DNA from 2 places in the Cellulosimicrobium sp. 4261 genome. Region 2 is predicted to be linked to the other one. Evidence: riboswitches for the same ligand, from Rfam matches in the RefSeq annotation. Region 2 holds a riboswitch; the other holds the start of a gene.
The links. Region 2 has a riboswitch for FMN ahead of pnuC (nicotinamide riboside transporter PnuC). Riboswitches for the same ligand answer to the same signal wherever they lie in the genome.

Region 1 (15,705 bases), on a different contig from region 2:
GCGTCGCGCTCGCCGTCGTGGCGGACGTGTCCCGCGCCGACGCTGCCGACGCGGGTGCCGGGACGGACCGCGGGCCGGTGCAGGACCTCGTGGGACGGCGCGTGGTGGTGTCGGCGGGCGGGACGCGCGAGCCGATCGACCCCGTGCGGTTCATCGGCAACCGGTCGAGCGGGCGTCAGGGCGTCGAGCTCGCGCGCGCCGCGGCGGCGCGGGGCGCGCACGTCACGCTCGTGGCGGCGAACCTGTCCCCGGACGTGGCCGCGCTCGTGCGCGCTCCCGGGGGCGTGCCCGACGCCGTGGTGGAGGTCGAGACGACGGCGCAGCTGCGCGACGCGGTGCGGTCGGCAGCGGCGACGGCGGACGTCGTGGTCATGGCGGCGGCCGTCGCGGACTTCCGTCCGGCTCACGCGCCGGACGCGAAGATCAAGAAGGTCCCGGGCCAGGGGCCCGAGCCGATCGTGCTCGTGGAGAACCCGGACGTGCTCGCCGAGCTCGCCCGCGACCGGCTGCGTCCGGGCCAGGTGGTGGTCGGCTTCGCGGCCGAGACCGGTGACGCGCACGCGTCGGTGCTCGACCACGGCCGGGCGAAGGCGCGCCGCAAGGGCGCGGACCTGCTCGTGGTCAACGCCGTGGGCGAGGGACGGGGGTTCGCGGTCGACGCGAACGACGTGACCGTGGTCGACGGCGCGGGGGACGTCGTCGCGACGGCGAGCGGGTCGAAGGGCGAGGTCGCGGACGCGGTGTGGGACGTCGTCGTGCCGCGCGTGGCGTCGACGGACGAACGGGACGGGGCGGGCGAGTGACCCGCGTCTCGTCTCGCCTACCGGATACGCTCGCTCACCTTTCGGGACAGTAGGCTGTGCGGCATGGCTGAGCTGCGTCTCTTCACGTCCGAGTCCGTCACCGAGGGGCACCCGGACAAGGTCTGCGACCAGATCTCCGACGCGATCCTCGACGCGCTCCTCGCGCAGGACCCCACGTCCCGCGTGGCCGTGGAGACGATGGTGACCACAGGCCTGGTGCACGTCGCGGGCGAGGTGACGACGGACGCGTACGTCGAGATCCCGCAGATCGTGCGCGACGTCGTGCGCCGGATCGGGTACACGTCGTCGGTGATCGGGTTCGACGCGGACTCGTGCGGCATCTCGGTGTCGATCGGCCAGCAGTCGCCGGACATCGCTCAGGGGGTCGACAAGAGTCTCGAGGAGCGCGACGACCAGGGCGACCACGACCCCCTGGACGCGCAGGGCGCGGGCGACCAGGGCCTGATGTTCGGGTACGCGAGCGACGACACGCCGAGCCTCATGCCCCTGCCAGTGTGGCTCGCCCACCGTCTCGCCGAGCGCCTGGCGGCGGTGCGCCGCGACGGCACCGTGCCAGGCCTGCGCCCGGACGGCAAGACGCAGGTCACCGTCGGGTACGACGGCGACCGCGCGGTGACCCTCGACACGGTCGTGCTCTCGACGCAGCACGACCCGGACGTCCGCCAGGACGAGCTGCACCGGCAGGTCGCGGCGCAGGTCGTGGCGCCCGTGCTCGACGCCGCGGGCCTCGACCTCGACGTGCGCGCGACGCGCCTGTTCGTCAACCCCACGGGCACGTTCGTCGTGGGCGGCCCGCAGGGTGACGCGGGACTGACGGGCCGCAAGATCATCGTCGACACGTACGGCGGCATGGCCCGCCACGGCGGGGGCGCGTTCTCCGGCAAGGACCCGTCGAAGGTGGACCGCTCGGCCGCGTACGCGACGCGCTGGGTCGCGAAGAACGTCGTCGCGGCGGGCCTGGCGCGGCGGTGCGAGGTGCAGGTCGCGTACGCGATCGGCAAGGCGCACCCCGTGGGCCTGTACGTCGAGACGTTCGGCACGGAGAAGGTCCCGGTCGAGCGGATCACGGCCGCGATCCGCGAGGTGTTCGACCTGCGTCCGGCCGCGATCATCCGCGACCTGGACCTCCTGCGCCCCATCTACGCCCCGACGGCCGCGTACGGGCACTTCGGGCGCGAGCTCGAGCAGTTCACGTGGGAGCGCACGGACCGCGTCGCGGACCTGCAGTCCCAGGTGTGAGGAGCGTCGTCGCGCCGCCGACGGGTGCGCCGCTCGTGACGGCGGCGCGTGGTTCGATGGCGTCGTGAGCGAGCCGGAGGACACGTCGCGGGCGGTGCAGGACACCCTGCTCACCGTCGCGCCCGCCGCGCCGCGTCGGGGCCCGGCGCCGCCGGCGTCCCACGAGATCGCCGCGCACCTGCCGGTGGCGCGGCTCGCGCTCGACCTCGCCCCCCCGCACCTGGACCGCGCGTTCGACTACCTCGTCCCCGCCACGATGTCCGACGACGCGCGCCCGGGGGTGCGGGTCAAGGTGCGGTTCGCGGGCCGGGACGTCGACGGCTACGTCCTGGAGCGCGTCGACCGCTCGGACCACGACGGGCGCCTGCTGCCGCTGCGGCGGGTCGTGTCGGCCGAGCCCGTGCTGGCACCCGCCGTCGCGCGGCTCGCGCGCGCGGTCGCGGACCACTACGCGGGCACGCTCTCCGACGTGCTGCGCCTCGCCGTGCCGCCGCGGCACGCGCGGGCCGAGCAGTCCTTCGCGGCACGGACGGGCCCCGGGGCGGTCCCCGCGCCGGGAACGGCCCCGAGCGAGGTCTCCGAGGCCGCAGGGGCCTCGGGCGCGGACGTGGTCGCCGCCGAGGCGGCTCCTGCAGCCCCTCCCGTCGCCGAGCCCGTGCCCACGTCGGCGCCCGCCGCTGCGGCGCGCGCGGCGCACCAGGAGTCCGTGTGGGCCCCGTACCGGGCCGGCGCCGCGTTCCTCGCGCACGTCGCGGGCGGCGGGGCACCCCGGGCCGTGTGGACCGCCCTCCCCGGGCTCGCGCCCCCGGCGCCCGAGGTGGCGCCCGAGGTGGCGTCCGCGGGCCGGCGCGGCGCGGGCCGGTCCCGCAAGGAGCCCGACGCGCTGCCCGTCACGCACTGGGCGGCCGCGGTCGCCGAGGCGGTGCGCGCGGCCCGGTCGGGTGGGCGGGGCGCGCTCGTCGTCGTGCCGGACGCGCGCGACGTCGACCAGGTGTGCGCCGCGCTCGCGGCCGCCGGGCTGCCCGCGTGGGACCCGGCGACCGGGGGCGAGGTGGTGCGGCTGACGGCCGACGAGGGGCCCGCGCCGCGCTACCGCGCGTTCCTCGCCGTGCTGCACGGCGACGCGCGCGTCGTCGTGGGGACCCGTGCGGCGGCGTTCGCGCCCGTGGTCGACCTGGGGCTGGTGGTGTGCTGGAACGACGGCGAGGACACGCTCGCCGAGCCGCGCGCCCCGTACCCGCACGCGCGCGAGGTGCTCGCGCTGCGCAGCGACCAGGAGGGCGCCGCGTTCCTGCTGGGCTCGCACGGGCGCACGGTCGCGGCGCACGCGCTCGTCGTGCGGGGCTGGGCGCACGAGCTCGCGGCGCCGCGCGACGTCGTGCGGGCCCGGGCGCCGCGCGTGCGGGCGCTGACCTCGGTCGAGCTGGCGGCGGAGGGGCCGGGCGCGGCGGCGCGCATCCCGACGGCCGCGTGGCGCACGGCGCGCGCGGCGCTCGAGCAGGGGCCGGTGCTGGTCCAGGTGCCGCGGTCCGGGTACGTGCCCGTGGTGGCGTGCGCCCGGTGCCGCACGCCGGCGCGCTGCACGGTGTGCCACGGCCCGCTCGCGCTGTCCGGCCCGCAGGCGACCCCGCAGTGCGCGTGGTGCGGGGCGCTCGCGGGCGGGTGGTCGTGCGCGGAGTGCCACTGGACGGGGCTGCGGTCGGTGCGCGTGGGGTCGCAGCGCACGGCGGAGGAGCTGGGGCGCGCGTTCGCGGGGGTCCCGGTGCAGGTGTCGGGTGCCGCGGCGGCGGGAGGGGTGCTGGGGGCGGTGTCCGCGCGTCCCGCGCTGGTGGTGGCGACGCCGGGCGCCGAGCCGGTCGCGGAGGGCGGGTACGCGGCGGCGCTGCTGCTGGACGCGGCGGTGAGCACGTCGCACGTCGGGCTCGACGTGGCGCAGGACGCGCTCGCGCGCTGGCTCGCCGCGGCGGCGCTCGTGCGACCCGCGACGGCAGGCGGGCAGGTGCTGCTCGTGGGCGACGCCGCGCCCGCGCCGACGAACGCGCTCGTGCGCTGGGACCCGGCGCTCCTCGCGGACCGTGAGCTGGACGAGCGGGTCGAGCTGTCGCTGCCGCCGGCGGTCCGGGTGGCGGCGGTGACGGGCGACCGTCCCGCCGTGGCGGCGGTGCTGGGCCGGGTGGGGCTCGCAGGCCCGGAGACCGTGCTCGGTCCGGTCGAGGTGGCGGCGTCGCCTCGCGGGCGGGGTGCCGACGGGGCGGACGGCGCGGCGCCCGGGCTGGTCGACGCCCCGCCCGTGCGGGCGGTGGTGCGGGTCCCGGTGCGCGACGGCCGGCTGCTGGCGCGCGAGCTCGGCGCGTCCGTCGCGGTCCGGTCCGCGCGGCGCGAGCCGGGTAGCGTGCGGGTGGAGCTCGACCCGAAGGAGATCCTGTGACGCACCGCCCCGCGCCCGACGCCCCGACCGTCGCCCCCCTCGTCGAGGCGTCCGCGGACGCGAACCCCGACCGGGACCCGGCACCCGCCGCCCGCGAGATCGACGCCGTGCTGTACGACTTCGGCAACGTCCTGGTGGGCTGGGACCCGTACGGCGCGTACGACGGCGTCGACCGCCGCGACGTGGACGCGTTCTTCGCCGACGTGGACTTCCGGGTGCTCAACCACGAGCGGGACGCGGGCGCGACGTGGCAGGACGCGCGCGACCGCGTGGCGGCGACCCACCCGCACCACGTCGCGCTGCTCGACCGGTACGTCGAGCGGTTCCCCGCGACGCTCACCGGCCCGGTCGAGGGCTCCGAGGAGCTCGTGCGCGAGCTGCGTGACCTGGGCCTGCGGCTGTACGGCCTGACGAACTGGTCCGCGGAGCTCTTCTCCCACGCCGCGCCGGCCGCGCCCGCCACGGCCCTCATGGAGGACGTGCTGGTCTCGGGGCGCGAGGGCCTGGCCAAGCCCGACCCGGCGATCTTCGCGCTCGCGGTCGAGCGGTTCGGTCTCGACCCGGTCCGGACGTTGTTCACCGACGACAGCCCGGCCAACGTCGAGGCCGCCGCGCGTCTCGGGCTGCGCACCCACCTCTTCGACGGCACGGTCGGCCTGCGCGCCGCGCTGCGCGACCTGGGCGTGCCGGTCGGCCCCGAGGGCTCGGGGTCGTGATGGGCGCCGCGTCGTGACGGGTGCCGGGGTGCCGCGCGCGCTCACGGCCCCGGAGCGCGACGTCCTCGTCTGGATGCTCCGTCACGGGTGCCGCGACGAGGCCGTCGCGCCCGACCAGGACGCGGCCGACCGACGGCGGTGGCTCGCCCAGGTCGACGCCGTGCGGGTGCACGGCACGTGCGCGTGCGGGTCCTGCCCGACGATCGACCTCGGCGACGACGCCGGTCCCGTCCCCGCGCAGGGCCCGCGCGTCGTGCTGGAGGCGGGCACGGAGCGCTTCCTCCTGCTGCTGTTCGTGGACGGTGACCGGCCCAGCTGCCTGGAGTTGGCCCCCGTGGACGACGAGACGTACCCCGCGTTCCCGCCGGTCGCCACGCTGGCGAGCTGACGCCCGCGCCTGGACCGGTCGCCTGCGCACACCGGGCGCCCGACCCGTGCACCGGGCCGCTCCCGGGTCGGCCGCGCTGCCCGGCCACCTAGAATCGGGCCCATGCGCCTGCTGTTCGCGGGGACCCCGGATACCGCGGTCCCGTCCCTCGACGCCCTCCTCGACTCCCGCCACGAGGTGGTCGCCGTGCTCACGCGCGCCGACGCGCCGTCGGGCCGCGGACGGCGCCTGACCCCCAGCCCCGTCCGCGTGCGTGCCGAGGAGGCGGGGATCCCCGTCCTCACGGACCGGCCCCGCGGCGAGGAGTTCCTCGCGCGCCTCGCCGCGCTCGACGTCGACGTGGCGCCCGTCGTCGCGTACGGGGAGATCCTGCGCCCCGACGTGCTCGCCGTGCCGCGGCACGGGTGGGTCAACCTGCACTTCTCCGTCCTGCCCGCCTGGCGCGGCGCGGCGCCCGTGCAGCGCGCGATCATCGCGGGCGACGAGGTGACCGGGGCGACGACGTTCCTCATCGAGGAGGGACTGGACTCCGGCCCCACGCTCGGCACCACGACCGAGACCATCCGCCCCCGGGACACCGCGGGCGACCTCCTGGGCCGCCTCGCCGTCTCCGGTGCGGACCTCCTCGTCGCCACCCTCGACGCCCTCGAGGACGGCACCCTGCGCCCCCAGCCCCAGCCCGCCGACGGCGTCTCGCACGCCGCCAAGCTGACGACCGCGGACGCCGAGGTCCGCTGGGACCACCCGGCGCTCGCGGTCGACCGCCTGGTGCGCGGCTGCACCCCGGCCCCCGGGGCGTGGACGACCCTGCCCGGCGCCGACGGCACGCCCGCGCGCCTGGGGCTCGGCCCCGTCACCCCGCGCCGCGACGTCGTCGACCTCGCTCCCGGGCAGGTGCGTGCGGGCAAGAAGGAGGTGCTCGTCGGGACCGCGACCCACGCCGTCCAGCTCGGGGAGGTGGCGCCGGTGGGCAAGAGGCACATGCCCGCCGCCGACTGGGCGCGTGGCGCCCGGCTCGACGACACCACGGTCCTCGGTGCGGAGACCGCCCGATGAGCGCCGAGCGCCGCGATCGGTCCCCGCGCGGATCGAACGCACGTTCGAACGGGAGCGGGCGTCCGGAACGTCGGGACGACGTGGCGTCGAACACGCGTTCGAACGGTGCCGAGCCACGGGGCGGCGAGCGCTCGAACGCGCGTTCGAAGGCGCGCCCTGAGGCAGGGGCGGGGGCCGCGTCCGGCGGCGGGGACGACGCCCGCCGTGACGCCCGCGGCCGCCAGCGCGGCGCCGCCCGCTCCCGCGGGGAGGCCCACCGCAGCTCTGCGGCACCCTCCCAGCGCCGCAAGGGCACCGACCCCGCACGGGGCGTCGCGTACGACGTCCTGCGCCAGGTCGACGGTTCCGACGCCTACGCCAACCTCGTCCTGCCACCCCTGCTGCGCGAGCGCGGCATCCGCGGACGTGACGCCGGCTTCGCCACCGAGCTCGCCTACGGCACCCTGCGCCTGCGCGGCCGCTACGACGCGATCCTCGCGCACTGCCTCGACCGCCCCCTCGGCCGCCTCGACCCGCCCGTGCTCGACGTCCTGCGCCTCGGCACCCACCAGCTCCTCGCCATGCGCGTCCCGCAGCACGCCGCCGTCTCCGAGACCGTCGGCCTCGCCCGCGAACGCACCGGCGCCGGCAGCGCCCAGCTCGTCAACGCCGTCCTGCGCCGCGTCGCCCGCACCCCCCTCGACGACTGGCTCACCACCCTCGCCGACGACGCCCCCGACCCCCTCGCGGCGCTCGCGGCCACCCAGAGCCACCCCGTGTGGATCGCCCGCGCCCTGCGTGACGCCCTCGCCGGCAACGGGCGCCCCGTGGACGAGCTCGACGCCCTCCTCGCCGCCGACAACGACGCCCCCCGCGTCACGCTCGTCGCCCGCCCCGGCCTCGCCGACCCCCACGAGCTCTCCGACGGCGACGACCGCGTCACCCCCGCCCGCTGGGCACCCACCGCGCTGACCCTCGACGGCGGCGACCCCGCCGCGTTCGGCGCCGTGCGCGACGGCCGCGCCGGCGTCCAGGACGAGGGCAGCCAGCTCGTCGCGCTCGCGCTCGCCGCCGCACCGCTCACCGGACCGCAGCCCGGCTCCGTCGGCGACGACGCGCGCTGGCTCGACCTGTGCGCCGGCCCCGGCGGCAAGGCCGCGCTCCTCGCGGCGCTCGCGGCCGAGCGTGGGGCACGCCTCGTCGCCAACGAGGTCCAGCCGCACCGGGCGCGCCTCGTGGAGAAGGCGCTCGCCGCCGTCCCCGCCGACGCCGTGGAGGCCGTGCGCACGGGCGACGGGCGCGCCGTCGGGCAGGACGAGCCGGGCGCGTACGACCGCGTTCTCCTCGACGCCCCCTGCACGGGCCTCGGTGCCCTGCGGCGCCGGCCCGAGTCCCGGTGGCGCCGCACCCCGGCGGACCTCGCGACCCTCACCGGGCTCCAGCGCGAGCTCCTCGACTCCGCGCTCGACGCCGTCCGGCCCGGGGGAGTGGTCGGGTACGTCACGTGCTCGCCCCACCTCGCCGAGACCCAGGTCGTCGTCGCCGACGTGCTGCGCCGCCGCGACGACGTCGAGGTCCTCGACGCCCCGGCCGTCGTGCGCGACGTCGTGCGCCCCGAGGTGCGCGACGACGTCGAGCTCGGGGATCGTCAGGACGTCCAGCTCTGGCCGCACGTCCACGGCACCGACGCCATGCATCTGACGCTGCTCCGCCGCACGGCATGAGCGCCGCGCCACCGGTCGAGGTGTCGGCATATCTCGACAACGCCGGGGTGTCGGAGTAACCTGACAGCGCTGCGTGCCAGGGAATCCTGACGCGGGCAGCATGGCAGCGCACCCGACGGCAGGAGAGCGAGCATGACCGACACCTGGACCACCCCCCGCAGCCCCCGCGACCTCGGCGCCTACCTCAGCCGCGTCCGCCGCGCCCGCGGGCTCACCCAGGCCCAGGTCGCCGACGAGCTCGGCATCACCCGCCAATACCTCTCCGAGCTCGAGAACGGCGTCGAGAACCTCTGGGTCCAACGACTCTTCGAGCTCCTCGACACCCTCGACGTCGACCTGCGACTCCAGGAACGCCGATGACCACCGTCACCGCCTGGCTCTACGGCACCCCCGTCGCGACCCTCGCACCCACCAGCACCCGCACCACCGACGGCACCCCCCGCGTCAGCCTCACCTGGACCACCGAGGCCCTCGACCGCTGGGGGCACGACGCCCGGGTCCTGTCCCACCTCCTGCCCATCACCCCGCCCGACGAAGCCCCGCCCCACCCCGCCCGCGTCGCCGCCTGGCTCGACGGACTCCTCCCCGAGGGCCGCACCCGCGACGCCATGGCCATCGACGCCGGCATCGACCCCGACGACGCCCTCGCCTTCCTCGTCCACTACGGCCACGACACCGCAGGCGCCGTCCTCCTCGCCCCCGACGGCCACGCCCACCCCGCACCCGGCACCCCCGAACACCTCGACGACGCCGCCGTCGCACGACTCCTGCACGCCGCCGTCGCACGCAGCGGGGGAGAAGGCCGCAGCGAGCACCTCACCAGCTCCCTGCCCGGCATGGAACCCAAGATCACCCTCCTCCACGACGAGCACGGCTGGGCCCGACCCCACGGCTCCGCACCCACCACCCACATCCTCAAGGTCGCCCGCCCCGCCGACTCACCCACCGCCGACCTCGTCAACACCGAAGCAGCCGCCCTCGACCTCGCCCGCCGCATCGGCCTCACCACCGTCGACGCCCACGTCACCGAGTTCGACGGCGAACGCGCCATCGTCGTCACCCGCTACGACCGCGTCCCCGACCCCGACGAACCCACCGGCACCGCACGCCTCCACCAGGAGGACGCCGCCCAGGCCCTCGGCATCAACACCCGCGACCCCGAACGCAAGTTCCAGCACGGCCGCCGCTTCCCCTCCCTCGCCGCCATCGCCCGCACCCTGCGCGACGACGGCACCCGCCCCGACCCCCTCCTCGCCCTCACCACCCTCAACCTCGCCCTCGGCAACACCGACGCCCACGCCAAGAACATCTCCGTCCTGCGCCACGCCGACGGCACCGTCCGCCTCGCCCCCGCCTACGACATCGCCATGCACCTCCACCACGACCACGCCTCCCGCGTCTTCGCCATGGACGTCGCCGGCGAACGCGACATGGACCGACTCACCACCGACCACCTCGTCACCGAGGGCGCCACCTGGGGGCTGCCCCGCCGACGCGCCCAGCGCGTCGTCGCCCAGACCCTCGACGGACTCCTCGCGGCGCTCGCGGACATCGACCGCGACGCCCACCCCGGCGTGAGCCGGCACGCCTGGCGCACGGTCGAGCGGCGCACCGCCGACCTCCGCCGCGGCTTGGTCGCCTGAGCACGGCCTCCTCTCGCGCCGAGCAGGTGGTCGTGGCGGGTCCGCGTGCCCCCCACCCACCAGGACCGCCCGCTCCACCCACCAGGACCGCCTGGTCGGCCGCTGCGCGACGACGGGCACCTGGGCCGGTCGTCGCGCAGCGGCGTCGACATGATCAGAGCGAGCGCTGGAGCAGGATCGTGTCGACCCAGCGGCCGTGCTTGAACCCGACGGCGGTCAGGCCACCCGCCTCGACGAAGCCGAAGCGGCGGTGCAGCGGGAGCGACCCGGCGGCCTCGGGGACGTCGGCGACGACGGAGACGACCTGCCGGACCCCCGCGGCGGCCAGCGCCTCCAGGAGCGCGGCGAGCAGCGCCGTGCCGACGCCGCGCCCGGCGTGGGCCGGGTCGAGGTAGATCGTGTCCTCGGCGGTGTGCCGGTAGGCGGGCTTGGGGCGCCAGGCGGACGCGTACGCGTAGCCCGCGACGACGGTGCCGCGCGGGGAGCCCGGTTCGGCCGGACCCTCCACCTCGGCGACGAGGAACGGCAGGCCGCGCGCAGCGACGTCGTCGAGCTTGCGGTGCCACGCCGGGACGTCCCAGACCTCCTCCTCGAACGTCACGCACGTGTCGCGGACGAACGGGGCGGCGATCTCGGCGACGCGGGGCAGGTCGTGCACCGTCGCCGGGCGGACCGTCACGGCGGGCACGGGCACGGGTCGGTCGGGCGCGAGGGGGAACGCGGCGGGGATCGGACCGGGGGCGGGGGAGGGGAGGTCGCTCACGCGACGAGGGTACGAGCGCCGGGCGCCGGCCCGCGCCCCTAGGCTGGGGCGCATGGCAGCCCTCATCGCACCGAGCATCCTGTCCGCCGACTTCGCGAACCTCGAGCGCGACCTGAACGCGATCGCCACGGCGGACTACGCGCACGTCGACGTCATGGACAACCACTTCGTGCCGAACCTGACGCTCGGGCTGCCGGTGTTCGAGCGCCTGGCGCAGGTGTCGCCCGTCCCCATCGACGCGCACCTCATGATCGAGGACCCGGACCGCTGGGCGCCGTCGTACGCGGAGGCGGGCGCGGCGTCGGTCACGTTCCACGCCGAGGCCGCTGCTGCCCCTGTGCGGCTCGCTCGCGAGCTCCGGCGCCTGGGAGCCCGCGCGGGGGTCGCGCTGCGCCCTGCCACGCCCGTGGAGCCCTTCCTGGACCTGCTGACCGAGGTGGACATGATCCTCGTCATGACGGTCGAGCCGGGCTTCGGCGGGCAGTCCTTCATCGAGGGGACGCTGCCCAAGATCCGGCGGGCGCGCGAGGCCGTGAGCGAGTCGGGCCTCGACGTGTGGATCCAGGTCGACGGGGGAGTGTCGCGCACGACGATCGAGCGGGCTGCGGACGCGGGGGCGAACGTCTTCGTCGCCGGGTCGGCGGTGTACGGGGCAGAGAACGTGCCGGCGGAGATCCAGGCGCTGCGCGAGCTGGCGGAGTCGTCGGCGCACGCCCACTGATCCGGGAGCGAGGAAGGGGCTCTCCGCGGGGAGAGCCCCTTCTCTGTCTCCGAAAAAATAGTGTGCCAAGCGCATATCCCTCCACCCACCGACCGCGTGAGACTCACCAACCAGCACCGAAGACCGGGCGTCGACGCGGGGAGACCCGCGGCTCGGGAGAGCTCACCTGTCGGGAAAGCCGCCCTCGCCTCGGGCCGCAGACGTCTCGACGGACCACCGACCTCCCTGTCGCAGGGGATACCGGAGTACCATCGGCGGTTGCAGAACGCAGTACGCACGAACGTGCTCCGGGGTCGGTGCAATTCCGAGCCGGCGGTGACAGTCCGCGACCCGCGCCCACGCGCGGTTGACCTGGTGGAACTCCAGGACCGACGGTGAAAGTCCGGATGGGAGGAAGCACGTGCGGCGCGGCCACGCCTCGGCGCGTGGTGCTCCGGCGACCCGTCGGTGCACCCGTCGCGAGGTGGCGGCCTCGCCGTGGTGAGCGACGCCGTCGGGCCTTCGTGGCTCGACCCGCCGCCCGCCCTCACCCCGGAGCGCCCGTGCCCGGGAGGAGGACGATGGGCGAGCACCCCCGCACCCTGACGATCGACGCCGCGATGGCGCGCGCGCTCGCGCTGGCTGCCCGAGGACCGGCGCACGGGCCGAACCCCCGCGTCGGGTGCGTCCTGCTGGGCCCACCGGCCGGCGCACCCGTGGCTGAGGGCGCGCCCCCCGGCTCGCTCGACCCGCACCCGCGGCCCGTGCTCGCCGAGGGGTGGCACCGGGGCGCAGGGACGCCGCACGCGGAGGCAGCGGCACTCGCCGACGCACGGGCGCGCGGCGTCGACGTCACGGGCGCGACGGCGGTCGTCACGCTCGAGCCGTGCGCCCACACCGGTCGTACCGGCCCGTGCGCCGACGCGCTCGTCGCGGCGGGCGTGGCGGAGGTCGTGCTCGCCGTCGACGACCCGAACCCCGTCGCCACGGGCGGCGCGCACCGGCTGCGTGCCGCAGGGGTGCGCGTCGTGCGCGGCCTGCGCGCCGCAGAGGGTGAGGAGCTCCTGCGCGTGTGGCTCACGGCCGTCCGGCGCGGCACGCCGTACGTGACGCTCAAGACGGCCACGACGCTCGACGGCTACGTCGCCGCCGAGGACGGGACGAGCCGGTGGATCACCGGGCCCGCGGCGCGCGAGCACGCCCACCGCGTGCGCGCGGAGGTCGACGCGATCGTCGTCGGCACGGGCACGCTCCTGGCCGACGACCCGGCGCTCACCGCGCGGGTCCGCACCCACGACTCCTCGCGCACCGCAGCGCAGAACCCCGTGAGCGCCGTGCGTCTGGCGGAGCACCAGCCGATGCGGGTGGTGGTCGGGCTGCGGGGGATCCCGCCGACGGCGCGGGTGCGCGCGGCGGGCGGCGAGCTGGTGCACGTGCTGACGCGGGACGTCGGTGAGGTGCTGGAGAGGCTCGCGGAGCGGGAGGTGCGGCACGTGCTGGTGGAGGGCGGTCCGACGCTGGCGACGGCGTTCCTGGCCGCGGGTGCGGTGGACGAGCTGCACGCGTACGTGGCCCCGGTGCTGCTGGGGAGCGGTCGACGGGCGGTGGACGGGCTGGGCGTGGCGACGATCGCCGACGCGCACCGGTTCCGCACGGTGGAGGTGAGGCGCGTCGGGGACGACGCGCTGGTGGTGTCCAGGAAGAGCGTGGAAGGACGGGTGGGTTGATGTTCACGGGGATCGTGGAGGAGATCGGGAGGGTCCGGGGTATCGGGTTCCCGGGCGGCGAGGGGGAGGACGCGGTGCTGACGGTCGAGGGGCCGCTGGCCGTGTCGGACGCAGGCCTGGGCGACTCGATCGCGGTGAACGGGGTGTGCCTGACGGTCACGAGCCTCGGGGGCGACGGGTCGTTCACGGCGGACGTCATGCCGGAGTCGCTGCGGCGCACGGCGCTGGGTGACCTCGTCGCGGGGTCGCCGGTGAACCTGGAGCGGGCCGTCCGGGCGGACGCGCGGCTGGGTGGTCACGTGGTGCAGGGGCACGTGGACGGTGTGGGCGCGCTCGTGAGCCGCGCGCCGGGGGAGCGCTGGGACGACCTGGTGTTCTCCGCCCCTGCGGGTCTGACCCGGTACGTGGCGGAGAAGGGTTCGATCGCGGTGAGCGGGGTGTCGTTGACGGTGACGCACGTGGACGACGACACGTTCGGCGTATCCCTCATCCCGACGACTCTCGAGGCGACGGTCCTCCGGGGCCTGGTCCCGGGGGACCGCGTGAACCTGGAGGTCGACGTGCTGGCGAAGTACGTCGAGCGGCTGCTCGTGTCGGGCGTGGTCCCCGGGAGCGCGTCGTGACGGGCGCGGGGTCCGCGAGCGCCGCCGTGCCGGAGGGCGTGCGGCTGGGGTCGGTGGAGGAGGCGCTGGCGGCGATCCGGGCGGGGCGTCCGGTGCTGGTGGCGGACTCGCCGGACCGGGAGAACGAGGCGGACGTGGTGTTCGCGGCGCAGGGGGTGTCGGCGGAGTGGGTGGCGTGGACGATCCGGCACTCGTCGGGGTACCTGTGTGCGCCGATGCCGGCGGCGCGGGCGGACGCGTTGGAGCTGCCGTTGATGGTGCCGCACAGCCAGGACCCGCGGCGCACGGCGTACACGGTGACGGTGGACGCGGCGACGGGGGTGACGACAGGGATCTCGGCGGAGGACCGGGCGCGGACGTTGCGGGTGCTCGCGGACCCGGCGTCGGGTCCGGTGGACCTGATCCGGCCGGGGCACGTGCTGCCGTTGCGGGCGGTGCCGGGGGGTGTGCTGCACCGTGCGGGGCACACGGAGGCGGCGGTGGACCTGGTGCGCCTGGCGGGGATGGGCGAGGTCGGCGGGATCGCGGAGCTGGTGCACGACGACGGGACGATGATGCGTCTGGGGGACGCGGCGGCGCTGGCGGAGCGTGACGGGTTGGTGCTCATCACGATCGCGGACCTGGTGGCGTGGCGGCGGGTGCACGACCCGGCGCCTGCGGTGGCCGCGGAGGTGCCGGATCGAGAGGCGTTGGCGCGGCGGGTGCACCGCACCGCCTCGGCAGAGCTCCCGACGGCGCACGGCCGGTTCCGGGTGGTGGGGTATCGGGACCTGCGCACGGGGGCGGAGCACGTGGCGCTGGTTCCCGCGGTGGGTCCGGCTCGCGCGTCGGACCGTGGTGACGCGGGCGCGCAGGCCGCGAGCGCCGTCGGGCCGGAGGGGGTGCCGGTGGTGCGGGTGCACTCGGAGTGCTTGACGGGGGACGCGTTCGGGTCGTTGCGGTGCGACTGCGGTCCGCAGCTGGAGGCCGCGATGGTGCGGGTCGCGGCGGAGGGCGGTGCGGTGGTGTACCTGCGGGGGCACGAGGGGCGCGGCATCGGGTTGCTGGCGAAGATCGGTGCGTACGAGCTGCAGGACGCGGGTCTGGACACGGTGCAGGCGAACCTGGAGCTGGGGTGGCCGGTGGACCGGCGGGAGTACGGGGCGGCGGCGGCGATCCTGGCGGACCTGGGGTTGTCGCGGGTGCGGTTGCTGACGAACAACCCGGCGAAGGTGACGGGTCTGGTGGCGTCGGGCATCGAGGTGGTGGGTGCGGAGCGGATCGAGGTGGGTCACGGGGAGCACAACCGGGCGTACCTGGTGACGAAGAAGGTGGCGATGGGTCATCTGCTGGACACGGTGGCGGTCCCGGACGGGACTGCCGTGGGAGGGCCGGGCGACGGGTCCGGTGCCGAGGAGACGAAGGAGGACGAGGGATGAGCGGGGCGGGTGCGCCGAGGTTGAGCGTGGACGGGTCGGGGCTGCGGGTGACGGTGGTCGCGGCGAGCTGGCACACGGAGGTGATGGACGGGTTGCTGGCGGGGGCGCGCCGGGCGTTGGCGGCAGCGAACGTGTCGCACGTGAGCGTGGTGCGGGTGCCGGGGTCGTTCGAGCTGCCGGTGGCGGCGGCGCGTGCGGTGGAGCACGGTGCGGACGCGGTGGTGGCGCTGGGGGTGGTGATCCGTGGGGGGACGCCGCACTTCGAGTACGTGTGCCAGGCGGCGACGTCGGGTCTGACGGACGTGAGCGTGCGCACGGGCGTGCCGGTGGGGTTCGGTGTGCTGACGTGCGACGACGAGCAGCAGGCGCTGGACCGGGCGGGTCTGGAGGGGTCGCGCGAGGACAAGGGTGCGGAGGCGGCGGAGGCGGCGGTCGCGACGGTCGTGGCGTTGCGCGACCTGTGACCTGTGACCTGTG
Region 2 (15,705 bases):
GGTCGTCGTGCTCGTCGTCGCCGCGCCGCTCCTGCTCGCCGTGCTCGGCTGAGGCCCCGCGCGCCGGGCGAGCCGTGCGCCACGAGACCCGTCAGCCGAGCGGCCCCCGCACCCGGTAGGTCATGTGGGTGACCTGGGACGCCGCGCGGACGGCGACGGTCTCCAGCGCGAGGGGCGGGACGCCGTCGAGCACGCGGTCGCCGTGGCCGAGGACCTGGGGCACGACGTGCAGCCGGAGCTCGTCGAGCAGCCCCGCCGTGATCACCTGGTTGATGGTCGCAGCCCCGCCTGCGATGGCGACGTCCCGGTCCCCCGCCGCCGCCCGCGCCTGCGCGACGGCGGACCCGATGCCGTCGGTGACGAAGAAGAACGTCGTCCCGCCCTCCATGACCAGCGGCTCGCGCGGGTGGTGCGTGAGCACGAACACCGGCGCGTGGTAGGGCGGCTCCGGGCCCCACCAGCCCCGCCAGCCCGGGTCCCACTCCCCTCGCCCGGGCGTGAACATGTTCCTGCCCATGACGAACGCTCCCGCGTCGACGATCGCGGCGATCTCGGCCGCGTTCTCGTCGGCCGTCTCGAACATCCACCGGTGCAGGTCCACGCCCGCGCCGAACGGGTGCTCCTGCGTCTGGTCGGGGCGCGAGGAGTACCCGTCCACCGACACCGCCACGTCGCACGTCACGTTCCCCATGCCACCCTCGCCCTCCGCGGTGCGCGACCGCCGTCGTCCGTCCTGCCGACACGTCCGACCGTCCCCGGCCGCGGAACTCATCGCCCACGCCGAGCCCGCGGCGCGCGCCGGGGTCAGCGCGGCGCGGGCGATTCCTCGGTGGCGATGCGGAGGGCTGCGACGAGCTCCCGGTACAGCTCGTCGGTCGCGAGGAGCTCGGGGTGCGTACCCCGTGCCCGGACCCGCCCGTCCTCCATGACGAGGATGACGTCGGCGTCGATGACCGTGGACAGGCGGTGCGCGATGGTCACGACGGCGCGGTCGCGGGCCAGGTCCTCGATGACGGCGTGCACGGCGGCCTCGGTGAGCCCGTCGACCTGTGCGGTGGCCTCGTCGAGGAGCAGCACGTCGGGCGCGTGCAGGACGGCGCGCGCGAGGGCGACGCGTTGGCGCTCTCCACCCGAGACGGTCGTCCCGACGAGCGACGTGTCGAGGCCGTCGGCGAGCGAGCGCACCTTGGCCTCGAGCCGGACCTGCGCGAGCGCGGCCCACATCGCCTCCTCGGTCGCGGCGGGGTCGGAGAGGCGCAGGTTCTCGCGGATGGTGCCCGGCACGACGGGGGTCTCCTGCTCGACGTACGCGAAGCGGCGCCGCACGTCGTCGAAGGTCAGGTCGTCGTAGGGGACGCCGTCGAGGAGGATCTGCCCCGACTCGGGCTGGAGGAAGCGCAGCAGGAGCGAGAAGGTCGTGGTCTTGCCCGCCCCGGACGGGCCGACGATCGCGACCTGGCCGCGTGGGGGTACGTCGAGGTCGAGGTCGCGCACCACGGGCTCGCCGCCCGGGAGGTAGCGCGCGGTGACGCCGCGCAGCGACAAACGCGGCGCGTCGTGGGGAGCCACCGTGCCCGACGCCGGGCCCACCCCGGCAGGACGACGCGCGGCGGGGTCGTCGTCCTCCTCCGGCTCGATCGCCTGGACCTCGCGGATCCGGCCTGCGGCGGCGATCCCGGCCTGGAGCTGCGTGACGTTCATCGTCAGCCCCGTGACGGGCTCGACGATCTGGAACGCGTAGAGCAGGAACGCGACGAGGCTCGACACGGCCAGCAGACCCTGGTCCACGCGCCACGCGCCGAGCGCGAGGATGACGATGATCGCGAGCTGGATGCCGCCCCCGGCGATGCTCCAGGCGACCGCCTCGGTCCGCACGGCCCGCACGCTGTGGCGCGCGGAGTCCTGGGCGTCGTCGAGCACCCGGTCGATCTGGCGCCCCTCGGCGCGGCTGGCCTTGATGGTGCGGATCGCGCGCAGCCCGCCCTCGAGCGTGCCGCCGAGGCTGCCGAGCGACTCCTGCGCCTTCTCCTGCGCCTTGGCGATGCGGGGCATGAGGGCGCCGACGAGGACGCCGATGACGACGATCGCCCCGAGGGTCGTGCCCAGCAGGACGAGGTCGAGCACACCCATGAGCACCACCGTGCCGACGAGGGACACCGCCAGGTTCACGAGGTTGACCAGGCTCGACGACGCCGCCTCGCGCAGCAGCACCGTGTCGGAGGTGACGCGCGTGACGAGCTCGCCCGTCGGGCGGCCCGTGAGCGCGCCGATCCGCGCGCGGAAGAAGCGCCGCACCATGGACGACCGCGCGTCGAGCACGACGCGCTCGGCGAGCGTGCCGAGCAGGATCCACTGCCACAGCCCGAGCACGAGCCCGACGAGCAGCAGCCCGACGAGCGTGAGCACGGCCGGCGTCAGCGACGCCCCCGTGCCGAGTGTGTCGAGCACCCACTTGGTGACCATCGGCGTGGCGAGGGTCGCGGCCGTCGTGCCGAGACCGAGCACGAGGCCGAGCAGGAGGGTCCGGCGGTGCGGGCGGACGAACTGCCACAGCACCGCGAGGCGCGGGAGGAACGGGCGGGGCGTGCCGTCGGGAGGAGTCGGCGAAGCCTCGGGGCCGCTGGGAGCGGTCGGGGACATGTCGTCAACCATGGTTGACATCCTCTCTCGTGTCAACTGTCGTTGACGCGGTGCGGGCGGTCGCGCACCGGAGCGCTCGACACCCCTAGTGGAACACGATTGTTCCACGAGTGACAAGCGGCGTTCCGCGACGACGAGGGCTATCGTGGGCCGCGTGACGGCACGAACGAGCGCGCGGGGCACCCCTGCGGCCACGCCCTCCCGAGCGGCTCCCGACGCGCCGCCCCCGAGCGGCACCCGCACCCGCACCCGGCGCGCGATCCTCGACGCGGCGGTCTCCGTGCTCAGCACGGACAAGTCCGCGTCGCTCGCCGACGTCGCGCAGGCCGCCCAGGTGGGCCGCACGACGCTCCACCGCTACTTCCCCGAGCGCGCCGACCTCGTCGAGGCGATCGGCGCCGAGACCGTCGAGCGCACGCGCGCGGCGATCGCCGCCGCCCGGCTCGACGACGGGCCCCCGGCGTCCGCGCTGCGCCGCCTCGCCTTCGAGTACTTCGACCTCGGCCCCTGGTACATGGTGCTGTTCACCGAGCTCGCCGACGCCGAGTCCGCGTTCTGGGCCGAGGCCGAGCAGGCCGAGGAGCCGGTGCGGGAGCTGCTGCGCCGCGGGCAGGAGGCCGGTGTCGTCGACGACCAGCTCAGCGTGGCGTGGATCGTCCGCACGCTGTGGTGGATGCTGTTCAACGCGTGGTCCATGGCCGACGACGGCGAGATCTCGCGCGCCGACGCGCTCCGCATGGCCGTCCGCAGCATCGAGGGCGTCGCCCTCACGCGCGAGGCCCGCGCATGAGCGCCGGACCGGGGCCGGCACCCCGCCCCGGCCTCGGCGAGCGGATGCGCCGCTGGTGGCAACGCGCCGACGACGTCCGGACCGGCGTGCGCTGGGCGAGCGTCGCGACCGTGCTCGGCGGGATCGTCGTCGCGGTCGTGTGCCTCGTGCTCGTGCTGCGCGGCCGCGTCTGGGCCTGGGTCCCCCTGGTGGTCGCTGCCGCCGTCGCGCTGCGCGAGGTCCGTTACCTCCAGCGCGCCGCCCGGGGCGGCAGGCCCCGGTACCAGGAGAACGCGCCGCGCTGACCGTCGTGCGGCGGGGTGCACCCACCGGGCCACGAGGAGCACGCGCTCGTCATCCGGAGGTCGCACCCCGGTGGGCCGCAGGATCCACCGGACGGGCGACGCGCCCGAGGTGCGCCGCGGGGAAGACTGGCCGTACGGCGCCGGTCAGCGGCGCCGGCCAACCTCCGGAGGCGCACCGTGACCCCCACCCCCGCCCGGGACACCGCGTTCCCCGCCCACGACGGCTCACCCGAGCAGCCGTCCACCCACGCGGCCGCGCGCGGCCTGCGCTTCACCGCGCGCCGCGCGTCCCGTGCCCGACGCCGGGGCGCCGCCCCCGCGCGCCGGCCCGCCGTCCCCCCGGTCGAGCGGGCGAACGGCTGGGTCGTCGCGCTGGCCGTCGCCGCCGGCGCGGTGCTCTTCTCGACCCTCGCGATGAAGGCGTTCCTCGGCGGCTGACCCACCCCGGCCCCCGAGGCGCCCGCTGCGGGGCGACCCGGTTCAGAGCCGCGGGTCGACCGGCTCCGACTCCAGCGCCAGCACCGCGAACACCGGCTCGTGGACGCGCCAGGTCGGCTCGCCGCGTGCGACCCGGTCCAGCGCCTCCAGACCGAGCGCGTACTCGCGCAGCGCGAGCGAGCGCTTGCGTCCCAGCGACCGCTCGCGCAGGCGCTCGAGGTTGCGCTCCTCGGTGTACTCGGGGCCGTAGATGATGCGCAGGTACTCCCGACCGCGGACCTTGAGGCCGGGCTGGACGAGCCCGCCGCCCTTGCCCGGCGCCCCGCGCCGCCGCACGAGGTTGGCGAGCGGCTTGACGACCATCCCTTCTCCCCCGGTCGCCGTGAGCTCCTCCCACCACGTCGTGCCCTCGGCGCGCGACGCGTCGTCGGCGAGGTCGACGACCACGCGCCGCGTCGCCCGGAACAGCGCCGGGTCCGCGGCGACGAGCGCGTCCGCGACGCCGAGGTGCCACAGGTGGTCGCGGTCGGCGTACGTCGCTCCCGTGATCTCCGGCGAGCCCGGCCTCCCGGCCGTCCCGCTCGCGAGCACCTGGAACGGGGCGACCTGGACGCCTCGCAGCGGGTCGGCGCCCGCACCGTCACCGACCGGGCCTGTGCCCGCAGCACTGGCCGCGCCCGTGTCCCAGCGGTAACGCCGGTACGCCTCGACGAAGAGCCCGGCGTCGGTCGCGCGCCGCGCCGTCCGGCGACGGAGGTCGCCCACGTCGACGCCCCGCGCCTCGGCCGCGGCGAGGGCCCCGAGCGCCGCGGGCATGACGGCTCGCGCGGCCGCGCCGACGCTCGCGTACTGGTCGCGCAGGAGCTGGTCGGCCTTGAGCGACCACGGCAGCACCTCGGCGTCGAGCAGGACCCAGTCGGCACCGAGCGCGTCCCACGTCCCGGCCGCCTCCAGGGCCGCGGCGACCCGCGCGAGGAGGAGCTCCGTCGTCGAGCCGTCGAGGAACGACCGCCCGGTGCGGGTGTGGACGGCACCGGGCGCCTCGATCCCGAACCGCTCGGCGACGACGCGGGAGCCACCCGGCCCCGAGTCGCGCGCGACGAGCAGGACGGCGCGCGACCCCATGTGCTTCTCCTCGCACACCACGCGGTCGACGCCGTCGCGCGCGTACGCGGCGAACGCGCCGTCCGGGTGCTCGAGCAGGCCGGGCAGCGTCGAGGTCGCGACCGGGCTCATCGTCGGCGGCAGGTGGAGCAGCAGGCGCGGGTCCACGGCGAACCGGCTCATCACCTCGAGCGCCCCCGCCGCCTGCTCCTCGCTCACGGTCACGCGCCCGTGCGTCGCCGTCTCGACGCCGCGGCGGCCGAGCACGTCCGTGACGCTCAGCAGGTCGTCCGCGCGCGCGGGCGCTCCGTGGCCGGCCGCGCCGTCGGGCAGGAAGGGGCGCGCCGGCGCGTAGTACTCGCGTGCGGCCGGCACCTGCACGACCTCCTTCTCCGGGTAGCGCAGGGCGGACAGCTTCCCGCCGAAGACGCACCCGGTGTCGAGGCACATCGTGTTGTTGACCCACTCGGCCTCGGGGGTGGGCGTGTGCCCGTAGAGGACCGTGGCGCGGCCGCGGTAGTCGTCGGCCCACGGGTAGCGCACGGGCAGGCCGAACTCGTCGGTCTCGCCGGTCGTGTCGCCGTACAGCGCGAAGCTGCGCACGCGGCCCGACGCGCGGCCCTGGTAGGACTCCTTCAGCCCGGCGTGCGCGACCACGAGGCGGCCGTCGTCGAGCACGAGGTGGGACACGAGCTCGCGGCAGTACGACTCGACCTCGCGCCGGAACTCCTCCGGCTCCTCGGCGAGCTGCGCGAGCGTCGTCTCGAGGCCGTGGGAGACCGTGACGTCGCGCCCGCCGAGCGCCCGCACGAGCTTGTGCTCGTGGTTGCCCGGCACCGCGAGCGCGTGCCCCGCACGGACCATGCCCATCGCGAGCCGCAGCACCCCCGGGGAGTCGGGCCCGCGGTCGACGAGGTCGCCGAGGAAGATCGCGCGCCGGCCCTCGGGGTGCGCGGCGTCGACGGGCCGGCCGGCGTCGTCGCGCACGACGGCGTAGCCGAGCGCCCCGAGCAGCGTCACCAGCTCGTCGAGGCAGCCGTGCACGTCGCCGATCGCGTCGAACGGACCATGCTCGTCGCGACGGTCGGTGAGCAGGGGCGTGCGCACGATGCGCGCCGCCGCCACCTCGTCCGCCCCGCGCAGCACGTGCACGGTGCGGAAGCCCTCGCGCTGGAGGCTCTTCAGCGACGACCGCAGCGCCGCGCGCTGGCGCTTCACGACGTGCGCGCCGAACCCGCGGTCCGCCCGCGCCGCGTTCCGCTCCACGGCCACCTTCTCCGGCACGTCGAGGACGATCGCGACGGGCAGGACGTCGTGCGCGCGGGCGAGCGCGACGAGCGACACGCGGGCCTCGCGCTGCACGTTCGTCGCGTCGACGACGGTGAGCAGGTTCGCCTCCAGCCGCTTGGACACGATGGTCTCCAGGACCTCGAACGCCGCCCGCGTGGCCGCCTGGTCGTTCTCGTCGTTCGACACGAGCCCGCGGCACACGTCCGACGACACCGTCTCGTACGGCCCGAAGTGCTCGCGCGCGAAGGTCGACTTCCCCGAGCCGGACACGCCGACGAGCACCACGAGGCTGGACGCGGGCACCCGCAGCTCGCGCGTCGGGGTCGGGGTCGAGGTTGTGGTCGGGGCCGGGGTCGGCGTCGCGCCCGTGGTCGGGCTCGCGCTCTCGGTCGCCTGCCCGGTCATCGGGTCTCCTCCGTGGTCCGTGCCGCGGCCGGGGCCCGCGCGGCGTCGGGCGACGCCGCGTCCCCGACGAGGGTCAGCACCGCCATCTGGGTGGGCGCCCCGACGTCGGGGGCGAGGGGGCCGACGTCGCGCAGCTCGACCGCGTACCCGTAGCGCTCCCCCGCGGCGTCCGCCCACGCGCGCAGCTCCGCGCGCGTCCACTCGAACCGGTGGTCGGGATGGCGCACGAGCGCGCGCCCGGGCCCGTCCAGCAGGTTCGGGTAGTGGACGTTGTACTCGGCGTTCGGCGTCGTCACGACGACGGTCCGCGGCCGGGCGTGGCCCAGCACCGCGGCCGTGAGCGCGTCGAGGCGCGACGGGTCGACGTGCTCCACGACCTCCATGAGCACCGCGGCGTCGAACCCCGCCACCCGGTCGTCGACGTACGTGAGCGACGACTGCACGAGCCGCACCCGCTCGCGCTCCGCGTCGCTCGCCTCGTGCAGGCGCAGGCGCGCCGCCGCCCGCTCGAGCTCGCGCGCCGACACGTCGGTCCCGAGCACGCGCGTGAAGGTCCGGTCCGCGGCGAGGCGGCGCAGGAGCGCGCCTTCGCCGCACCCGAGGTCGACGACGGTCCGCGCCCCGGCGTCGTGCAGGGCGGCGAGCACCGCGTCGGCCCGCTGCCGCGCGAGCGGCGGCTCCGGCGTACCCTCGGCGTCGCCCGCCGTGACGGCGCCGGCCCGCGTCGGGGCGCCCTGCGGGCCGACGTCGGACGACGCGACGGCGCCGGCCGGCGTGCCGGCGGCGGGTGCGGCGTCCTCCTCGGGGACGTCCCCGTCGAGCGCGGCGAGACGCGCGGTGGCGTCCTCGACGTAGCGGCGCTGGTGCGCGAGGTAGCGGCGCAGGATCTGCGCACGCTCCGGGTGGTCCGCGAGCCAGCCGCCGCCCGCGCGCACGAGCTTGTCCACCTCGTCGGTCGAGACCCAGTAGTGCTTCGCGTCGTCGAGCACGGGCAGCAGCACGTAGAGCTGCGCGAGCGCGTCCGCGAGCCGACGGGTGCCGCGCAGGCGCAGGTCGACGTAGCGCGACGCGCCCCACGCCAGCACCGTCGGGTCGAGCGGCTCCGCCGTCGCCGTGACGCTCCAGCCCAGCGGCTCGAACAGCCGGCGCGCGAGGTCCGCACCGCCGCGGCACGGGAGGGACGGCAGGTGCACGTCGAGCGGGATCGGGGCGTCCGCGAGCGCCGGTCGTGCGTCGCACCGGCCGCTCATCGCCGTCGCGAACACCTTGCCGAGCGCGACCGCGACCATCGACGACGCGGCGTACGGGCGGTCGTTCACGTACTGCGCGAGCGCGAACGCGTCGCCGCCGCCGAACCGCTTGTTCCGCACGATCCCCACCGGGTCGACCTCGAGCAAGAGCGCGGCCTCGCACCGCTCCGCCGTCGCCTCGGGGTAGAAGACGTGCGCGCGGCCGACGGGAAGGTCGAACACCTGCGCCCGGTCCGGGTGCTTGTGCAGCAGGTAGCCGAGGTCGGTGGCGTCGTCGAGCGTCCCGGGGGACGCCGTCGCGGCGAGGGTCACGAGCATGGCCGCCATAGTGCCACCCGGCGGGGCACACGGCACCGGGTTTGTGGACGACCTCCGGGCCTGTGGACGGCCGTCGTCTCACCCGCCCCGGCCGTCGACGCGGGGGCCATCCCGGGTCTACCGTCGAAGCACGGGCGCCGCTGCCACGGCACGCGCCCGGCCACCGTCGGACCGGAGGCCGCCCCGGGGCTCACGCCCCGCCGGCGGCCGCCTCGTCCCACACCACGACGTCGCCGGCCCGGACCGTGCCGGACGACAGCAGACGGCACACGACGCCGCCCCGCGCGTGCATCGCGCGCATCGCGCCGGGCGCGATCCAGTCGTCGAGCAGCCGGCACGGCGCGGCGATCCGCAGCACCTGGAGCTCGACGTCCCCGATCCGCAGGAACGAGCCGGGCTTCGTGGGCAGGTCGCCGTGGGTGAGCGTGACATTGCGCCGCGTGAGACCGGGGTCGATCTCGTGCCCGAGGTCCGCGGAGGCGGCCGCGAGGTCGGTGAGCGTCTGGATCGTCACGTGCCGGTGCTTCGACCCGTGGTACCGGTCGCCGACGAGGCCCCTGCCCTCCTCGGCCTCGACCGACGCGACGACCCGCGTCGGCAGCCGACGGGCCTTCGCGACGTGGATCGCGTGCACGCGGGGCTGGTCCGGCATGGCACCAGCCTCGCACCCGGCGCCGCCGCCGGGCCACCGCCCCCGGGCCGGGCGAGCGCCGGGTACCGGTGTACCGTCCGGTGCATGACCGACGTCCGCAGCCGCACCCATGCCCAGGCCGTCGACGCAGCGATCGAGCTCTTCACCCGCAAGGGCTACGAGCAGACGACCGTCGAGGAGATCGCCGACGCCGCCCAGGTCAGCCGCGCCACCTTCTTCCGCCGTTACGGGTCCAAGGAGGACGTGGTCTTCGCGGACCACGAGCTCCTGCTCGACGAGGTCGTCGTCATGCTCGCCGCGACGCGGCCCGTGCCCGACGCCGAAGGTCACCTCACGCCCGACCCGACGGTCGACCCGTACCTCGAGGTGTGCCGCGCGGCGCGGCTGGTGTTCGACCACCACGTCGGGCAGCGCGAGACCTCCCTGGCCCGCTGGCAGCTCCTCCAGCAGGTGCCCGCCCTGCGCGACCGCGAGCTCGTCACGACCCACCGCTACGAGCGCGCGTTCACGGCGTACCTGCGCGACGCGCTCCCGCCGGACGAGCGTCGCTCGACGGCGTCCATCGCGTTCGCGGCGTCCGTCGTCGCGGTGCACAACGCGCTCCTGCGCCGGTGGCTGCGCTCCCCCGAGCAGGACCTGCGCCCCCAGCTCGAGGAGGCGTTCGCGGACCTGCGCCGCGCCGCCGTCGGCCGGTACGCCGCGCCGGACGGCGCCGCCCAGGAGCGCAGCGGGGACGGCGTGCCCGCGGCGCGCCGCGTCGTCGTGACCGTGGTGGACGCGGACGCGGACGCGCAGGACGTCGCGGACGACGTCGCGCGCGCCGTCCGCGACGCCCTGGCCTGACCCCTCCCGCCCCGCCCCGCCTTCCAGTCCGTGGGACGGTGCGGTGCGAGTCCCGTGCCCGGGGAATGCGCGAGTAGCATCGGCGGTTGCAGAACGCAGTACGCACGAACGTGCTCCGGGGTCGGTGCAATTCCGAGCCGGCGGTGACAGTCCGCGACCCGCGCCCACGCGCGGTTGACCTGGTGGAACTCCAGGACCGACGGTGACAGTCCGGATGGGAGGAAGCACGTGCGGCGCGGCCGTCCTCGGCCGGGCTCTCGCGAGCCCGCGCGACGGGGCGCGGTCTCGCCGTGGTGAGCGACGCCGTCGGGCCCTCGTCGCCCGGCCCCGCCGCCCGCCCTCACCCCGGAGCGCTCGTGCCCGGGAGGACGAGGACATCCGATGGACCTGATCCACGCGCTGTTCGACGCGCAGCTGACGATCGGCGGCCAGCACCTGCTGTGGCGCGAGATCGTGGGCAACGGGTTCGGCCTGGCGTCGGCGCTGGGCGGCATGCGGCGCAAGGTGTGGGCGTGGCCGGTGGGCATCGTCGGCAACCTGCTGCTGCTCACGGTGTTCCTCGGCGCGGTGTTCGCGACGCCCAACCCCGTCAACCTGCTCGGCCAGGCCGGTCGCCAGGTCATGTTCGTCGTGGTCTCGGTGTACGGGTGGGTGCAGTGGCGCAAGACCCAGGCGCGGCTCGGCGACGCCGACGCGGACAGCCACGGCGTCGCCGTCGTGCCGCGCTGGGCGTCGTGGCGCCAGCGCGCGTTCCTCGTCGTCGCGCTCGTGGGCGGCACGGCGCTGCTGACCCCCGTGTTCCGCGCGCTCGAGTCGTACGAGCCCGTCTGGGCCGACGCGTGGATCTTCATGGGCTCGCTGCTCGCGACGTACGGCATGGCGAAGGGCTGGGTCGAGTTCTGGCTCGTCTGGGTCGCCGTGGACATCGTGGGCGTGCCCCTGCTGATCTCGGCCGGCTTCTACGCGTCCGCGTTCATGTACGTGTTCTACGGCGCGTTCACGCTCGTCGGGTTCTTCGTGTGGTGGCGCGTCAACCGCCGCGCGGCCGCCGCAGCCGAGGCGGACGCGGCAGCGGCGGGCGCGCCCGCCTGACCCGCGACCTCCCTGACCAGCCACCTCGATACCCCGTCTCGATTGACTGAGACGGGGTATCGCTGCACTATGGGAGGGACCGCCGCCGACGCCGGGCCTGCACCCCGGGCAACCGCGTCGAGGACGGTCGACCGACCGCAGCCGCCCTCCCAGGGGAGCACCGATGCCCACCACCCCGATCATGCCCGGCGTCACCGAGCCCACCTACGACCTCGCGACCCCGCTCGACCTCGACTACGCCGGCGCGTTCGCCGACGCGACCGAGGAGGACCGCGCCCACCTGCAGCGCGTCCGGCAGTTCGTCCAGGACGAGGTGCTGCCCGTCATCGACGACTACTGGGAGCGTGCCGAGGTCCCGTTCGACCTCGTCAAGCGCATGGGCGAGCTCGACCTGCTGCGCGACGGTGTCGACGTCGACGGTCGTCCGCACGTGAGCCAGCTCGCGGCAGGCCTCGCCGCCATGGAGATGTCGCGCGGCGACGGCTCCGTCGCGACGATCTGCGGCGTCCAGGGCGGTCTCGCGCTGCGCAGCATCCAGATGCTCGGCTCCGACGAGCAGCGGGCGAAGTACGCCGAGCCGATGGCGCGCGGGGAGATCCTCGGTGCGTTCGCGCTCACCGAGCCCACCCACGGCTCGGACTCCGTCTCGCTCGAGACGACGGCGCGCAAGGAGACGCGCGACGGCGTCGAGGGCTACGTGCTGAACGGCGAGAAGAAGTGGATCGGCAACGGGTCGTCGGGCCACATCACGGTCGTGTGGGCGCGCCTCGTCGGCGACGACGGCGATGGTCAGGTCCACGGGTTCGTCGTGCCGCAGGACACCCCGGGCTACACGGGCACGACCATCACAGGCAAGGTGTCGCTCCGCGCGATCTGGCAGGCGCACGTCGTGCTCGACGACGTGTTCGTCCCCGCCGAGAACGCCCTGCCGGGCGCGCGGTCGTTCAAGGACACCTCGCGCGTGCTCTTCGCGACGCGCCTCGGGGTGGCGTGGGCCGCCGTCGGGCACGCGGTCGCGTGCTACGAGGCCGCGGTCGCGTACGCGAAGCAGCGCGTCCAGTTCGGGCGCCCGCTCGCCGCGAACCAGATGGTGCAGGAGCGCCTCACCCGGATGCTCTCGACGATCACGCAGCTGCAGCTCCTCGTCGCGCAGATGACGCGGCTCGACGAGGCGGGGACGCTCACCGGCCCGCAGGCGTCGCTCGCGAAGTACACGTGCACCCGCGGGGCGCGCGAGGTCGCGGCGAGCGCGCGCGACCTGCTCGGCGGCAACGGGATCCTGCTCCAGAACCGCGTCGCGCGGCACTTCGCCGACATCGAGGCCCTGCACACCTACGAGGGCACCGAGTCGGTCCAGGCGCTCATCGTCGGGCGCGACATCACGGGCGTCTCCGCGTTCGTCTGACGGTCCCGAGGGCGCACGCCCTCCCTCCGCTCCCCGGCGCCGCTCGCCCCTCCTCGCGGCGCCGGGGCTCCTTCCTGTTCGCCCCGTCTCCTCGCCCTCCCCGGATCGGAGTCCCATGAGCACCGACGCCAGACCCCTGCCCGACGCCGCCGCCGTCACCCCCGAGGACGAGGTCACCCCGGTCCTCCTGCACGGCGCGCGCACCCCCTTCGCGCGCTTCCGCGGCGCGCTCGCCTCGCTCTCGGCGGCCGAGCTCGGCGCGCACGCGATCCGCGGCGCGCTCGCAGCCTCGGGCGTCGCGCCGGAGCAGGTCGACACGGTGATCGTCGGGCAGGTCGTGCAGGCGGGCGCCAAGCAGGGCCCCGCGCGCCAGGCCGCGATCCTCGCGGGCCTCGGCTGGGACGTGCCCACCGTGACGATCAACAAGCTGTGCCTCTCGGGCCTCACCGCGATCATCGACGCGGCCCGGCTGGTCCGTACGGGCGAGGCGAGCGTCGTCGTCGCGGGCGGCCAGGAGTCCATGACGAACGCGCCGCACCTCGTCGTCGGGTCGCGCTCCGGGTTCGCGTTCGGGGACGTGACGATGGCCGACTCGCTCACGCACGACGGCCTGAACGACCCGTTCAGCGGCGAGGTCATGGGCGAGCTCACCGACCGCGGCTGCGCGACGCGCGGCATCGGCCGCCCCGAGCAGGACGCGTTCGCGCTGCGCTCGCACCAGCGGGCCGCCGCGGCGCGCGACGCCGGGCGGCTCGCCGAGGAGATCGCCCCCGTCGAGGTGCCGCAGCGGCGGGGCGAGCCGGTCGTCGTCGAGCACGACGAGGGCGTGCGCGCCGACACGACGCTCGAGGCCCTGGAGCGCCTGCGCCCGGCCTTCGTGCGGGACGGGACCATCACCGCCGGGTCGAGCTCGCCCCTGTCCGACGGCGCGGCGGCGGTCGTCGTCGCGAGCCGCGCCTTCGCGAAGCGCAACGGTCTGCCGTGGCTCGCCGAGATCGGTGCGGCCGGCCAGGTCGCGGGGCCCGACAACTCGCTGCACTCCCAGCCGGCGCGGGCCGTCGAGGCCGCCGTGAAGCGCGAGGGGATCGCCGCGGCGGACCTCGACCTCGTGGAGATCAACGAGGCGTTCGCCGCCGTCGCGCTGCAGTCGGTCGCGGACCTCGGCATCGACGCGGACGTCGTCAACGCCGACGGCGGCGCCATCGCGCTCGGCCACCCGGTCGGCGCGTCGGGCGCTCGGCTCGCGCTGCACCTCGCGCTCGCGCTCCGTCGCCGCGGGGGCGGCGTCGGCGCGGCGGCGCTGTGCGGCGGCGGCGGCCAGGGGGACGCGCTCGTCCTGCGCGCCTGACCCTCCGGGCGGGCCCCGTCGGGGCTCCGCCGCGCGAGCCGACCAACCCTGGTGCACGATGCTGCACCAGGGTTGGCGCGTTTCGGCGGCCGCGGTGTGACGCAGATCGCGCCACGACGGCCGGGTTTCGCGTCATGGATCGCGTCTGACGTGGTCCCTCTCCCTGGAACCGCCCCCCATGAGAGGACCGTCATGACCACCGTGACCGACGCAGCCCGCCGTACCGCGAGCCGTGCGCGCCGCTCGCACCTGTCCGCCGTCGCCGTCGCGCTCGTCGGGCTCGCCGCAGGCTTCGCCGCGGCGCCCTACCTGCTCGGCTGACGCCTCCCGCTCGACGGGCCCGGGGCCGCGCGGTCCCGGGCTCTCGTCATCCCTCGGTCGTCGTGCTCTGCGCCGGCTCGCGCGCGAGCAGCTCCTCCAGCCGGTCCAGCAGCGGGACCTGGCCCGCGACGACGAGCCCGCGAGCCCGCGCGAGCGCGAACCAGCCGGCCCGGTCGAGCTCGGGGAACTCCTGCATCCGTCCCGAGCGCGGCGGCCACTCGAGCGCGAACGTGTTGCTGGAGATCGCGGTGACGTCGAGGTCCGCCTCTCGCGCCCACGCCGCGACGAGCTTGCCGGCACGCTGGCGCACGGTGCCGAGGTCGAGGTCGGGCGCCTCCGCCGCGGGGGCCGGGACGCCGAGCTCCTCGGCGAACTCGCGCAGCGCCGCCGCGTGCTCGTCCTCCCCCGGCTCCACCTCGCCCTTGGGGATCGTCCACCCGCCCGCGTCCTTGCCCGCCCACAGCGGGCCCCCCATGTGCCCGAGGAGCACCTCGACGACGTCGTCACGGAACCGGTAGAGCACGAGCCCTGCTGACTGCTTCACCCCTCCTTCCTACACAGCCGACGCCGGACCGGCCCGTCGGAGCCGCGCGGACCACCCGCCGGGGGCGTCTCGGGGGCGTGCCGGGGGCCTGTCGGGGACCTTCGGGGGCATGTCGGGGGTCTGTCGGGGTCTGTCGGAGGCACGGCGTAGCGTCGGCAGCACCAGGACCGGGACCGCAGGAGGGAACGACCATGACCACGCCGAGCGTCACGCACCTCAATCCTGCCGGGCTGCACCGCAACCCGGCGTTCTCGCAGGGCACGATCGTCGAGACCGGTCGCACGCTCTACGTCGGCGGACAGAACGGCACCGACGCGGACGGCGCGATCGTCGAGGGCGGCATCGCGGCCCAGACGGCGCAGGCGCTGCGCAACGTCCTCGCCGTGCTGGCCGAGGCAGGCGCCGGGCCGGAGGACGTCGCGCGGCTCGCCGTCTACCTCGACCCCGAGGCCGACCTCATGGAGGGCTTCGCCGCCGTCGGCGAGGTCTGGGGTCCGCACCCCGCCGCCGTGACCGTCCTGCGGGTCGGGATCGCGCGGCCGGGCGCGCTCGTCGAGATCGAGGCGGTCGCGGCGCTCCCCGCCTGACGCGAGGCACCCGCTCCCGCGCGCGACGTCACGGGGGTGCCGCTACTGTCCGGGGGTGCCAGCCGACCGGACCCCGTACCGCGCCCTGTGGCGGGCCGCGGCGTACGGGGTCGCGGCCTCGCTCCCCGTGCTCGCGCTCGCCTGGCTCGTGCGCGCGGAGTCGGGGGTCGTCGTGGACGCGGACCGCGCCGCCGTCGCCGCGGCGACCCGGTTCGCCGGCGAGCGCCCTGCGCTCGAGCGCGCGCTCCTCGTCGGGCAGGAGGCGCTCGCCGCACGGTGGATGAACCTCGCCGCGATGGGCGTGTGCGTCTGGGCGTGGCGGCGCCACGGCCTGGGGCCGCGTGCGGCCTGGGCGGCCGGGACCATCTGGGGCGCGTGGGCCCTCGGGCTCGGC

Region 1: it holds a riboswitch for FMN, as region 2 does, so the genes downstream of both, ribD (bifunctional diaminohydroxyphosphoribosylaminopyrimidine deaminase/5-amino-6-(5-phosphoribosylamino)uracil reductase RibD) here and pnuC (nicotinamide riboside transporter PnuC) in region 2, are expected to answer to the same signal.

What each region holds. Positions count from the first base shown of each region.
Region 1 is NZ_JBEPOQ010000002.1:310,558-326,262, reverse strand. It holds gene coaBC (bifunctional phosphopantothenoylcysteine decarboxylase/phosphopantothenate--cysteine ligase CoaBC) at 1-803, shown strand, start outside; gene metK (methionine adenosyltransferase) at 867-2,063, shown strand; gene ABIE39_RS03755 (primosomal protein N' family DNA-binding protein) at 2,128-4,491, shown strand; gene ABIE39_RS03750 (HAD family hydrolase) at 4,488-5,207, shown strand; gene ABIE39_RS03745 (hypothetical protein) at 5,221-5,595, shown strand; gene fmt (methionyl-tRNA formyltransferase) at 5,698-6,651, shown strand; gene ABIE39_RS03735 (RsmB/NOP family class I SAM-dependent RNA methyltransferase) at 6,732-8,354, shown strand; gene ABIE39_RS03730 (helix-turn-helix domain-containing protein) at 8,487-8,714, shown strand; gene ABIE39_RS03725 (HipA domain-containing protein) at 8,711-9,997, shown strand; gene ABIE39_RS03720 (GNAT family N-acetyltransferase) at 10,152-10,760, opposite strand; gene rpe (ribulose-phosphate 3-epimerase) at 10,813-11,481, shown strand; FMN riboswitch at 11,760-11,885, shown strand; gene ribD (bifunctional diaminohydroxyphosphoribosylaminopyrimidine deaminase/5-amino-6-(5-phosphoribosylamino)uracil reductase RibD) at 12,042-13,187, shown strand; gene ABIE39_RS03705 (riboflavin synthase) at 13,187-13,810, shown strand; gene ribB (3,4-dihydroxy-2-butanone-4-phosphate synthase) at 13,807-15,228, shown strand; gene ribH (6,7-dimethyl-8-ribityllumazine synthase) at 15,225-15,692, shown strand.
Region 2 is NZ_JBEPOQ010000004.1:38,547-54,251, forward strand. It holds gene ABIE39_RS06505 (DUF2510 domain-containing protein) at 1-52, shown strand, start outside; gene ABIE39_RS06510 (dihydrofolate reductase family protein) at 92-691, opposite strand; gene ABIE39_RS06515 (ABC transporter ATP-binding protein) at 805-2,652, opposite strand; gene ABIE39_RS06520 (TetR/AcrR family transcriptional regulator) at 2,795-3,430, shown strand; gene ABIE39_RS06525 (hypothetical protein) at 3,427-3,714, shown strand; gene ABIE39_RS06530 (hypothetical protein) at 3,892-4,152, shown strand; gene ABIE39_RS06535 (polynucleotide kinase-phosphatase) at 4,195-6,951, opposite strand; gene ABIE39_RS06540 (3' terminal RNA ribose 2'-O-methyltransferase Hen1) at 6,948-8,519, opposite strand; gene ABIE39_RS06545 (MOSC domain-containing protein) at 8,710-9,171, opposite strand; gene ABIE39_RS06550 (TetR/AcrR family transcriptional regulator) at 9,256-10,014, shown strand; FMN riboswitch at 10,122-10,245, shown strand; gene pnuC (nicotinamide riboside transporter PnuC) at 10,396-11,106, shown strand; gene ABIE39_RS06560 (acyl-CoA dehydrogenase family protein) at 11,270-12,511, shown strand; gene ABIE39_RS06565 (acetyl-CoA C-acyltransferase) at 12,627-13,859, shown strand; gene ABIE39_RS06570 (hypothetical protein) at 14,052-14,180, shown strand; gene ABIE39_RS06575 (NUDIX hydrolase) at 14,227-14,724, opposite strand; gene ABIE39_RS06580 (RidA family protein) at 14,916-15,311, shown strand; gene ABIE39_RS06585 (phosphatase PAP2 family protein) at 15,367-15,705, shown strand, end outside.